Aromatoleum aromaticum EbN1: one gene and its partner. The protein of the gene in region 1 interacts with the protein of each later gene in a pairwise test. Links are inferred from orthologs where the notes say so. Each region holds a gene or a part of one and is shown on either strand. Other genes may lie near its edges.

Evidence for each region. The genes of interacting proteins can lie anywhere in the genome.
Region 2: the proteins of ruvA (region 1) and ruvC interact in binary tests that used the Escherichia coli proteins (3 or more experiments, as listed by UniProt). The link is inferred for Aromatoleum aromaticum EbN1 from one-to-one orthologs.

The regions. Positions count from the first base shown.
Region 1 is NC_006513.1:2,330,014-2,337,591, forward strand. Bases 1,830-4,596 are described here. They hold ruvA (Holliday junction branch migration protein RuvA), read right to left. Parts: upstream 3,630-4,596; coding sequence 3,030-3,629; downstream 1,830-3,029. Other genes in these bases: EBN1_RS11130 (hypothetical protein), read right to left, coding at 1,830-1,903; ruvB (Holliday junction branch migration DNA helicase RuvB), read right to left, coding at 1,913-2,974; EBN1_RS11145 (prenyltransferase), read right to left, coding at 3,665-4,596. Also shown: EBN1_RS11120 (IclR family transcriptional regulator), read left to right, coding at 1-351; EBN1_RS11125 (class I SAM-dependent rRNA methyltransferase), read left to right, coding at 429-1,619; more of EBN1_RS11130, read right to left, coding at 1,607-1,829; more of EBN1_RS11145, read right to left, coding at 4,597-4,624; rng (ribonuclease G), read right to left, coding at 4,621-6,075; EBN1_RS11155 (Maf family protein), read right to left, coding at 6,169-6,789; 23S rRNA (pseudouridine(1915)-N(3))-methyltransferase RlmH, read right to left, coding at 6,876-7,346; rsfS (ribosome silencing factor), read right to left, coding at 7,396-7,578. UniProt on the Escherichia coli protein: The RuvA-RuvB-RuvC complex processes Holliday junction (HJ) DNA during genetic recombination and DNA repair.
Region 2 is NC_006513.1:2,159,861-2,163,588, forward strand. Bases 566-3,523 are described here. They hold ruvC (crossover junction endodeoxyribonuclease RuvC), read right to left. Parts: upstream 2,345-3,523; coding sequence 1,787-2,344; downstream 566-1,786. Other genes in these bases: acuI (acrylyl-CoA reductase (NADPH)), read left to right, coding at 785-1,768; EBN1_RS10230 (hypothetical protein), read left to right, coding at 2,491-2,667; EBN1_RS10235 (sigma-54 interaction domain-containing protein), read right to left, coding at 2,770-3,523. In the rest of the region: EBN1_RS10210 (NusG domain II-containing protein), read left to right, coding at 1-37; EBN1_RS10215 (Gx transporter family protein), read left to right, coding at 18-560; more of EBN1_RS10235, read right to left, coding at 3,524-3,728.

The DNA.
Region 1 (7,578 bases):
CACAACATCGGCGCGCTCGAACACGACGATGAAAGCGATCGCCTCACGGCAGACGAGACCGAGGGCGAATCCGACGAGGCGCATATGTCCCGGCTGCGGCCGTGCAACGCCTATTCGATCGCTGCTGCCACCGGCTTGCCGCGCGAGACGGTCCGGCGCAAGATCGGGCGCCTCGTCGAGCTGGGCTGGATCCGCAAGCAGCAGAACGGGCACCTGTACCTCACGCCGCAGGCACTGAAGCATTTCGGCTCGCTCCTGTGCTCGCGCGATCTGCCGGAGTTCCTCGAAACCGCGGATCGCGTGCGGAGGCTGAAGCACGCCTGGGACCGGACAGACCCCGACAAGACCTGAGGCGGTGGCGCTGGCGAGCCGGCGCCGCTCGCCTTACACTCTCACGCCTGACTCATCTCCCTGCGGTCCGCCTTCCGATGTCCAAGCTCGTCCTCAATCCCGGCAAGGAGCGTTCGCTCCTGCGTCGTCATCCATGGGTTTTCGCCGGTTCGGTGGCCCGCCTCGACGGGCGCGCGCGGCCGGGCGACACCGTCGAGGTCGTCGCCGCTGACGGCCGGTTCCTCGGTCGCGCGGCGTGGTCGCCGGAATCGCAGATCCGCGCCCGGATGTGGTCGTTCGCTGTCGACATCACGATCGACCATGCGTTCTTCAAGCGCCGCGTCGCCGAATCGGTCGCGCGCCGGGCGACGCATCCGCTGCTCGCCGACGAGAGCGGAGTGCGGCTGATCCATGGCGAGTCGGATGGCCTGCCCGGCGTCATCGCGGACCGCTTCGGCGACGTCGCTGTCGTGCAGCTGACGAGCGCCGGCGCCGAGAAATGGCGCGATGCGATCGTTGCCGGGCTGGTGCAGGCGACCGGTTGCACAGCGGTATACGAGCGCTCCGATTCCGACGTGCGCGGCCTCGAAGGGCTCGGGCCGAAGACCGGCTGCGTGCACGGCGAGCTGCCGCAGGACGTGTTGACGATCGTCGAGAACGGCGTGTGCATGGAAGTCGATGTCATCAGTGGCCACAAGACCGGTTTCTACCTCGACCAGCGCGACAACCGCCGCCTGACGGGTCTGTTCGCGGCCGGGCGCAGCGTGCTGAACTGCTTCTGCTACACCGGGGGATTCTCGCTGCAGGCGCTGGCCGGCGGCGCGACGTCTGTGCTGTCGATCGACTCGTCCGGCCCGGCGCTCGACGCGGGGCGACGCAATCTTGCGATGAATCCGCAACTCGACGCGAGCCGCGCCGAATGGCTGCAGGCCGATGTGTTCGAGGCCTTGCGCGTACTGAAAAGCGAGGGGCGGCGTTTCGACCTGATCGTGCTCGATCCGCCGAAGTTCGCACCGTCCGCGGCGCACGCTGACCGGGCGTCGCGCGCGTACAAGGACATCAACCTGTTCGGTTTGCGCCTGCTCAATCCCGGCGGGATACTGATGACGTACTCCTGTTCGGGCGGCATCGGCCTCGAACTGTTCCAGAAAATCGTCGCCGGCGCGGCGAGCGACGCTGGCGTCGATGCGCGTATCCTGCATCGCCTGTCCGCGTCCGCCGATCACCCGGTCGGCCTTGCAGCGCCCGAAGGCGAATACCTCAAGGGGCTCGCGATTCAGGTCGGCTGAGCGCGTTCGCCGGGTGGCGCGCGCCAGTCCGGGTTCGGTCCGCGCTCGCCCGTCGTGAAGGCAGCGCTGACCAGACCCAGCGCGAGCACGACCAGCAGGAAATACCGCCCCTGCCAGCGACGCGGCGCAGGCCGGCCGCCGCCGAGCAGCCGCGACGACAGGCCGCCGAGAAGCACGCCGCGGGACGGATCGAAGCGATCGGGCCAGAAGAACGTCGGCCCTTGCAGCAGGTGGATCGCGCCGAACACGCACAGCACGATCGCCAGAGCCTGGAACGTGCGCATTGCGAGCGTTCAGGGAGCGGAAAACAGCTCCGCGCTTTCGTCGCCGGCGCGGCGGGGAAAGGCGAGGCCGAAATGCTGCCAGATCGATGCGCTCGCGATGCGCCCGCGCGGCGTGCGCTGCAGGTAGCCCTGCTGGATCAGGTACGGTTCGAGCACGTCCTCGATTGTGTCGGACGACTCGCCGATCGCGGCCGCGAGGTTGTCGAGGCCGACCGGGCCGCCGCCGAACTTCTCGAGCATCGCGCCGAGCAGCTTGCGGTCCATCAGGTCGAGCCCGAGGTGATCGACGTCGAGCATCAGCAGCGCGGCGTCGGCGACGGGGGCGGTGATGTCGCCGTCGGCTTTGACTTGCGCATAGTCGCGGACGCGGCGCAGCAGCCGGTTCGCGATCCGCGGCGTGCCGCGGGCGCGCCGCGCGATCTCGACCGCTCCGGCGTCGTCGATCGCGACATCGAGCAGGCCGGCGGAGCGCCCGACGATGTATGCGAGCTCGTGCGGCGTGTAGAACTCGAGCCGCGCCACGATGCCGAAACGGTCGCGCAGCGGGTTCGTCAGCATCCCGGCGCGCGTCGTCGCGCCGACCAGCGTGAAAGGCGGCAGGTCGAGCTTGACCGAGCGCGCCGCAGGCCCTTCGCCGATCATGATGTCGATCTGGAAATCCTCGAGTGCCGGATAAAGGATTTCCTCGACGACCGGCGACAGGCGGTGGATCTCGTCGATGAACAGCACGTCGTGCGGTTCGAGGTTCGTCAGCAGTGCGGCGAGGTCGCCTGCCCGTTCGAGCACCGGCCCCGAAGTCTGGCGCAGGTTCACGCCCATCTCGGCAGCGACGATGTGCGCGAGCGTCGTCTTGCCCAGGCCCGGTGGGCCGAACAGCAGCACGTGGTCGAGCGCCTCGTGGCGGTTCTTCGCCGCCTGGATGAAGATTTCGAGCTGTTCGCGGATCTTTGCCTGGCCGACATATTCGGCCAGCCGCTTCGGCCGCAGCGCGCGCTCGACGACGTCTTCCTGGCGGTCGGCAGTCTGCGCCGAAATCACCCGCGGGGCCTGCAGTTTGTCGGTTTCGATCATCGCGAGAGTTTAGCCTGAGCGGCCCGTGCGGCGAAACTCGCGTGGTTTCGCCGCCTCAGGCTTTCGACAGCAGCTTCAGCGCCTGGCGGATGCCGTCGGAGACGCCCGTCTCCGGCGGGATCGCTTTCAGCGCCGATTGCGCTTCCTTGTCGCTGTAGCCGAGCGCGAGCAGCGCGTTGAGGATGTCGCTGCGGCTATCCGCGGGCTGCGCTGCGGCGCCGGGAACCGTGCTCGCGCCGAAGCCTGGCAGCGCCCTGCCGAGCTTGTCGCGTAGTTCGAGCAGCAGGCGCTCGGCGGTTTTCTTGCCGATGCCGGGAATTTTCACGAGGCGGCCGGTTTCCTGCAGCGCGACCGCTTGGGCGAGGTCGCTGACCGACAGGCCGGAGAGCACCGACAGCGCGGTGCGCGCGCCGATGCCGGAGACTTTCAGCAGCTGGCGAAATGCCGCGCGTTCGTCGGCGCTCGCGAAGCCGTACAGGAAATGCCCGTCCTCGCGGATCGCCAGATGCGTGAACAGCGAGAGCGACTCGCCGGTCGCCGGCAGGCCGTAGAACGTGCTCATCGGCACGTCGATTTCGTAGCCGACGCCGTGCGTGTCGACGACGATCTGCGGCGGGTTCTTTTCCAGCAGGATGCCGGTGATGCGTCCGATCATGGGTGGAGGTCCGGATATCTGGGAGTTGTACCCGGTCAGCCGCGGGCGCCGAACGCGAGCGTTGCGGCGAGTACCAGGCCGTGCAGGTTCGTCGCGGCAATCGTCAGCCTGATCGCCGGGGCGAGTGCGCCAGGCTCTGCAGCGTGCTCGCGCAGCAGCCGCGCGGCGTTCAGCGACAGTACGAGCGTCAGGGCTGCGGCCGCGCACGCCTGGGGCAGGTTGTTGCGCCCGATCTGCAGCACGAGCCAGCCGTAGGCGACCAGCGCGATGGCGAAATAGCCCCATTTCGCGGTGTCGGCGCCGAGGCGCACGACGAGCGTGCGCTTGCCTGCTGCGGCGTCTGCGGCGCAGTCGGGGAACTGGTTGATGTAGAGGAGGTTCGCGACCAGCAGCGCGAACGACACGCCGGCCGCGACCGGCGTCCAGGCGAACGCGCCGCGCTGGACGAAATCGGCGCCGACCACGACGAGCAGCCAGCACGCCGCGACGGCGAATTCGCCCACTCCGCGGCTCGCGAGCTTGAGCGGCGGCGCCGAATACGCCCAGCCGAGCACAAGTCCGGCCAATCCGATCGCAATCAGGCCGGCGCCCGCGCCGAGCGCGAGCCACAGTCCGGGCGGGATCACCAGTGCGAACAGCGCGTAGCCGAATGCCGCTGTCTCGCGCAGCGTGAGCACGCCGTTCTGGATGAAGCGGCTGCCGCCGGTGAACGGATAGATGCGCTCCGAGTTCGCCGCGTCGGCGCCGGTGACCGCGTCGTGATAGTCGTTGAGCACGTTCGCGCCGGCATGCGCGAGCAGCGCGAACAGCACCGTGACCACTGCGCGCAGCCCATCCAGCGCGACGCCGTCGGCATGCGCCGCGGCAAGCCCGATCAGGCAACCGGCGAGCGTGACGCTGAGGAAGGCCGGGCGCGTCGCCGCGAAGTAGCGCCGCAGTGCGCTCGCGTAGCGTTGCGGTGTCGGCTCGGCGGCCGGAGGCGCAGCACGACTCACAGCAGCACGATGTCGAACTGTTCCTGAGAGTAGCTCGCTTCCGGATGCAGCGAGATCTGCTTGCCGATGAAGTCCGACAGCATCGCGAGCGACTGGGATTCCTCGTCGAGGAAGAGGTCGATGACGTTCGGTGCGGCGAGCACGCGGAACTCGCGCGCGTTGAATTGGCGCGCCTCGCGCAGCAGTTCGCGCAGGATTTCATAGCACACGGTGCGCGCGGTCTTGACTTCGCCGCGGCCGTCGCAGGTCGGGCAGGGTTCGCACAGGAGATGGGCGAGCGACTCGCGTGTGCGCTTTCTCGTCATTTCGACGAGGCCGAGCGCGGTGAAGCCGTTTACCGTCATCTTGGTGTGGTCGCGCGCGAGCGCCTTCTGGAACTCGTCGAGCACCATGTCGCGATGCTCGACGTTTTCCATGTCGATGAAGTCGATGATGATGATGCCGCCGAGGTTTCGCAGGCGCAGCTGGCGGGCGATCGTCTGCGCCGCCTCGAGGTTGGTCTTGAAGATCGTGTCGTCGAAGTTGCGCGCGCCGACGAAACCGCCGGTGTTGACGTCGATGGTCGTCATCGCTTCGGTCTGGTCGATGATGAGGTAGCCGCCGGACTTGAGACTGACCCGCCGCGCAAGCGCTTTCTGGATCTCGTCCTCGACGTTGTGCAGGTCGAACAGCGGCCGCTCGCCGCTGTAGTGCTCGAGCAGCGGCAGCACCTTGGGGCTGTACTCGGCGGCGAAAGCGGTGAGTTTCTGGTGGTTCTCGCGCGAATCGACGAGGATGCGCGAAGTGTCGTCATCGACGAGGTCGCGCAGCACGCGCTGGCCGAGGCCGAGGTCTTCGTACAGCAGGCTCGGCGGAAAACGCCCGGTCGCGCTGTTGCGGATCTCGCTCCACAGCTTGCGCAGGTACCCGATGTCGGCACCGAGTTCGTCGTCGGAAGCCGATTCGGCCATCGTGCGGACAATGAAGCCGCCGGCTTCGTCCGCCGGCACGAGTCGCGTCAGGCGCTCGCGCAGCGCCTCGCGCTCGGATTCGTCCTCGATGCGCTGCGAGATGCCGATGTGCTTTTCCTGCGGCAGGTACACGAGCAACCGCCCGGCGATGCTGATCTGCGTCGACAGGCGCGCGCCTTTGGTGCCGATCGGGTCCTTCAGCACCTGTACCGTAAGGTTCTGACCTTCGGCGAGGATGCGCTCGATCGGCCGCCCGGCGTCGCCGTTGTGGCGATCGCTCCAGATGTCGGCGACATGAAGAAAGGCGGTGCGCTCGAGGCCGATGTCGATGAACGCGGACTGCATGCCGGGCAGCACCCGCACGACCCGGCCGAGGTAGATGTTGCCGACGATGCCGCGGCTGGCAGTGCGCTCGACGTGCAGTTCCTGAACGACGCCCTGCTCGACGATCGCGACGCGCGTCTCCTGCGGCGTGAAGTTGATGAGAAATTCGATGCTCATTGGGAAAACCGGTAATGGGGAATGCGCAATCGATGATCGCAGCGTCATCGATTGCGCATTGCCCATCGCGCCCCGCAGGCGAGCCGCCGGCGGCTACAAAGGATAGCCGAAGCTTTCGAGCAGCTGGGCGGTTTCGAACAGCGGCAGGCCCATGATTCCAGTGTAGCTGCCGCGGATCTCCTCGATGAACAGCGCCGCCCGCCCCTGGATGCCGTATGCGCCGGCCTTGTCCATGGGTTCGCCGGTGGCGACGTAGTGGCGTATCTCGTCGTCGTCGAGGGGACGAAAACGCACTTCGCTGATGCTCGTCCGGCTGCGCGTGCGACTGCCGTCGCTCAGCGCGACCGCGGTCAGCACACGGTGCGTGCGTCCCGACAGCTGGTGCAGGATCGCCGCGGCGTCGGAGGCGTCCACCGGTTTACCGATGATTTGGCCCTCCAGCTCGAGCGTCGTGTCGGCGCCCAGGACGGCGTGATGCGGCAGCGAACGCCATTGCAGGCGCCGACATCCCGCTTCGGCCTTGGTCAGCGCGAGGCGCTCGACGTAACGTTCGACGGGCTCGCCGGGGTGCGGGGTTTCGTCGACATCCGCGTCCTTGCCGCGCTCGCCGCCGCGAAACGCCAACAGCTCGAATTGAACACCGATCTGGCGCAGCAGTTCGCGCCGGCGCGGGCTGCGCGATGCAAGGTAGATACGGGCTTGAATGGGCTTCATTGGTGTCGGAGCGCCGGGTATATGCAGGTGGGCGGAAATTCTACCGCGCGCAGCCCCGCCGGGCGGCGCGGCAATCGTTCACGCGGCTACTCGCGATGATAGGGATGGTTCTTCAGCACGCTCCACGCGCGATACAAGGCTTCGGCAAGGAGCGGGCGGACCAGCGCATGCGGAAGCGTCAGGCTCGACAGACGCAGGCGTTCGTGCGCCGTCGCCTTCAACGCGGGCGACAATCCGTCCGGGCCGCCGACGATCAGCGTGACGTCCTCGCCGCCGGCCTGCCAGGCTTCGAGGCGGCGTGCGAGTGCCATCGTCGTCAGGTCGGCGCCGTGCTCGTCGAGGATCACGCGCCGGCAGCGCGCCGGCAGCGCCGCTTCGATGCGTGTCGCTTCGGCCGCCATCATCGCCTCGACGGTCTTGCCGGTCGTGCGCGGCTCGGCCTTCACTTCGACGAGCTGCAGCGGCAATTCGCGCGGCATCCGTCGCGCGAACTCGCCGAAACCGGCCTCGACCCACGCCGGCATGCGCGTGCCGACGGCGACGATCAGCAACTTCATCGGCGACGGCAGCTGCGCCAGGCGGTGGCGTCGCGCCGCGGCCCGCAGTTCATTCGGACGCCAAGTGCGCCGTGCCCGCGGCGACGCGCGAGCGTTTCGGCGTCGTCGCCCACAGTTCCTCGAGGTTGTAGAAGTCGCGGGTAGCCGGCTGCATGATATGCACGACGATGTCGCCGAGATCGACCAGCACCCATTCGCCGGTCTCCTCGCCTTCGACGCTGACGACGTGGCC
Region 2 (3,728 bases), 170 kb from region 1 along the record:
CGGGGGCGCAGCCGACTATGACTCCCTCAACTATTGAGATTCACCCGAGCGCCGACGACCGGCGGGTCGCACGGCTGGCGACTGCGGCGATCGTGCTGACGGTCGCCGAAGCCGCGATTCCGCTGCCGCTGCCGGGAGTCAAGCCCGGGCTCGGGAACATCGTGATCCTGATCGTGCTGCTGCGCTGGGGCTGGCGCGATGCCGTATGGGTCGGGCTGCTGCGCGTGTTCGCGAGCAGCCTGCTGCTCGGGCAGCTGTTCGCGCCGGGATTCTTCCTCAGCCTCGCCGGCTCGCTGACGAGCCTCGCGACGCTGGGCGTGGCGAAGCACCTGCCGCGGCGCTGGTTCGGCCCGGTGAGCCTCAGCGTGTTCGCTGCGTTCGCGCACATCGGCGGGCAGCTCGCACTCGCGCGCGCGTGGCTCGTGCCGCACGACGGCGTGTTCTATCTCGTGCCGGTGTTCGCCGCGGCGGCGACGCTGTTCGGCCTGATCAACGGGCTGGTCGCAGCGCGGCTGCTGCGGGACCGCATTGCCGTACCGGCGGGCGCAGGCAAACGGTAGCGGACAGGGGCTGGCAGCAATTTTGCTCGTTCGGGAAAACACCGGGCCGTGCCAGGTTTTCTTGTCCCGCTCAGAGGGCGAAACAGCCAAGCTGTTTCCTGGGGGCGCTCAAGAAAACGCCGGGCCGTCCCAAGTTTTCTTGTCCCCCTCGGGGGGCGGAAACGGCAAAGCTGTTTCCTGGGGGCTCTCAATTCCCGGGCGACTTTCCATCGAAAGGAGGCATCATGTTCAAGGCGGTACTGATCGAGAAGGACGACGCCGGCTATCGGGCGACGCTGACCGACGTCGATGACGCGGGCCTGCCCGACGGCGACGTGACGGTGCGCGTCGCGTATTCGACGCTGAACTACAAGGACGCGCTCGCGATCACCGGCAAGGGGCCGGTCGTGCGCAAGTTCCCGATGGTCCCCGGCATCGACCTCGCCGGCACCGTCGAGCACAGCTCGCACCCGGAGTGCCGGGCTGGCGACCTCGTCGTGCTCAACGGCTGGGGCGTCGGCGAAGGACACTGGGGCGGGCTCGCGGAGAAGGCGCGCCTTGCCGGCGACTGGCTGGTGCCGCTGCCGGCAGCGTTCTCGCCGAAGCAGGCGATGGCGATCGGCACTGCCGGCTACACCGCGATGCTGTGCGTGATGGCGCTCGAACGCCACGGCGTGACGCCGGACCAGGGCGAAGTGCTGGTCACCGGCGCGAGCGGTGGCGTCGGCAGCGTCGCGGTGTCGCTGCTTGCGAAGCTCGGCTACCGCGTCGTCGCCTCGACCGGCCGACCGAACGAAGCCGAGTACCTGAAGGCGCTCGGCGCCGCCGAGATCATCGACCGGGTGCAGTTTTCGATGCCGGGCAAGCCTCTGGCGAAGGAACGCTGGACCGGCGCCATCGACACGGCGGGCAGTCACACCCTCGCGAATGTCTGCGCGAGCATGAAGTACCGCGGCGTCGTTGCCGCGTGCGGCCTCGCGCAGGGCATGGACTTCCCGGCGACGGTCGCGCCGTTCATCCTGCGCGGCGTCACCCTCGCCGGCGTCGACAGCGTCTACTGCCCGCGCCCCGAACGCCTGGAAGCGTGGCAGCGGCTCGCTCGCGATCTCGATCCGGCTCATCTCGACCTGATCTCGCACGAAGTCAGCCTCGCCGACGTGATCCGGCTCTCGGGCGAGTTGCTCGCCGGCCAGGTGCGCGGGCGGTTGATCGTCGACGTCAACCGTTGAGCACTTCTCCTGCGGGCGTCAGCCGGGGTCCGGCGCGACGAGGATGCGCCCGGCGCGGCGCCGCCCGGCGAATGCGCCCGCCGTGCCCTGGCCGCCGTGCGCGTGGCAGATCGCGCATGCGAGTGCGTCGGCGGCGTCCGGGCTCGGGCAGCCATCGAGCGCGAGCAGCCGCTGCACCATGTGCTGGACCTGCTCCTTGGCCGCTTTGCCGTAGCCGACGACCGCCTGCTTGACCTGCAGTGCGGTGTATTCATGCACCGGCAGGTCGCACGACACGGCGCCGCAGATCACCGCGCCGCGCGCCTGGCCGAGCAGCAGCGTCGATTGCGGATTGACGTTGACGAACACTTTCTCGACCGCGACCTGGTCGGGCGTGTAGGCCGCGACGACTTCGCGCACGCCGTCGAGCAGCGTCTTCAGCCGTCCGGGCAGTTCGCCGTCGCGCGTGCGGATGCAGCCGCTCGCGACGTAGCGCAGCTGGTTGCCGAGTTTGTCGATGACGCCGAAGCCGGTGATGCGCAGCCCCGGATCGAGTCCGAGAATGCGGGTGGCAACGACCGTGGAAGCGCTTTTCATGCCGCGCATTCTACGGGGCGTCGAGGACCGGCGGTGGAATCGAGGCACTGGCACGCGTCGTTCGTCCTGCATTCAGCGCCGTACACGCGCAGGGTCAAGAACTCGCCGGCCAGGCGGTGGTCATGCATGATGAGGGACGAGCGACGATGATTCCGCAAGTGGATCGGGTATATGTGGTCGAGCTGTGCAGCGGCGAGTTGCGGCGCTGGCGTTTTCTCGGGCTGGACCGCCGTGAATCGGCGTGGTGGCGCGACGAGGAAACCGGGCGCACGTTCTCCGAAGCGAGCCTGATGTACGTCTGGGAGATCGTCGCGGAGGCATGAACGACTCGGAAGCGTGGCAGGCGCTTTGTCGTATTCGCACGGCCTGCCGCTCGTCGCTTGGCGTCCTTCAATTCGCCCGCAGGCGTTGCCGGTGGTGGCCGCTCAGCTCCGGTTGAGCCGCTTCCACAAGGTCGTGCGCGACATGCCGAGCCGGCGCGCGGCTTCCGCCCGGTTGCCGCCGCACTGCTGGAGCATGCGCTGGATCTGCGCCTGCTCCTCGTCCGGCGTCACCTGCGTCGCGTAGTAGCGCGTCAGCGGCAGGGGCAGCAGTGCTTCGCGCGTCGACTCGACGGGCGTGACGACTTCGGGCAGCAGGTGCTGCGGCAGGATCGTCGCGCCGTCGGAATTGACGACGGCATATTCGAGCGCGTTGAACAGCTGCCGCACGTTGCCCGGCCAGCTGAAGGACTCCATCGCCACGATCGCCTCCGGCGACAGCCGCAGGTCGGGCCGGCGGTAGCGTTCGCCGAGTTCGCCGAGCAGGCGGCTCGCGAGCAGCGCGATGTCCTCGCGGCGCTCGCGCAGCGCCGGCACGTGCAGCGGCAGCACGTGCAGGCGGTAATACAGATCCTCGCGGAACTCGCCGCGGCCGACCATCCCGGCGAGGTCGCGATGGGTCGCAGCGACGACGCGCACATCGACCTTGCGCGGATGGTTCTCGCCGACGCGCACGATTTCGCGCTCCTGCAGCACGCGCAGCAACCGGGTCTGTGTTGCCGGAGAAATCTCGCCGATCTCGTCGAGCAGCAGAGTGCCGCCGTTGGCCGCTTCGAAGCGGCCCAGGCGGGCGCCGGTCGCCCCGGAAAACGAGCCTTTGGCATGGCCGAAGAGTTCCGATTCCTCGAGGTTTTCCGGCAGCGAAGCGCAATGCACGGCGACGTAGGGGCCTTTTGCGCGCGTCGAATTGTCGTGCAGTGCGCGTGCAACCAGTTCCTTGCCGACGCCGCTTTCGCCGGTGATCAGCACGTTGGCTTCACTTGCCGCGACGCGCAGCACTTTCTGGTAGAGGTCCTGCATCGCGCGGCTGCGCCCGGTCAGTCCGCCGAGCTGCCAGCGGTCGC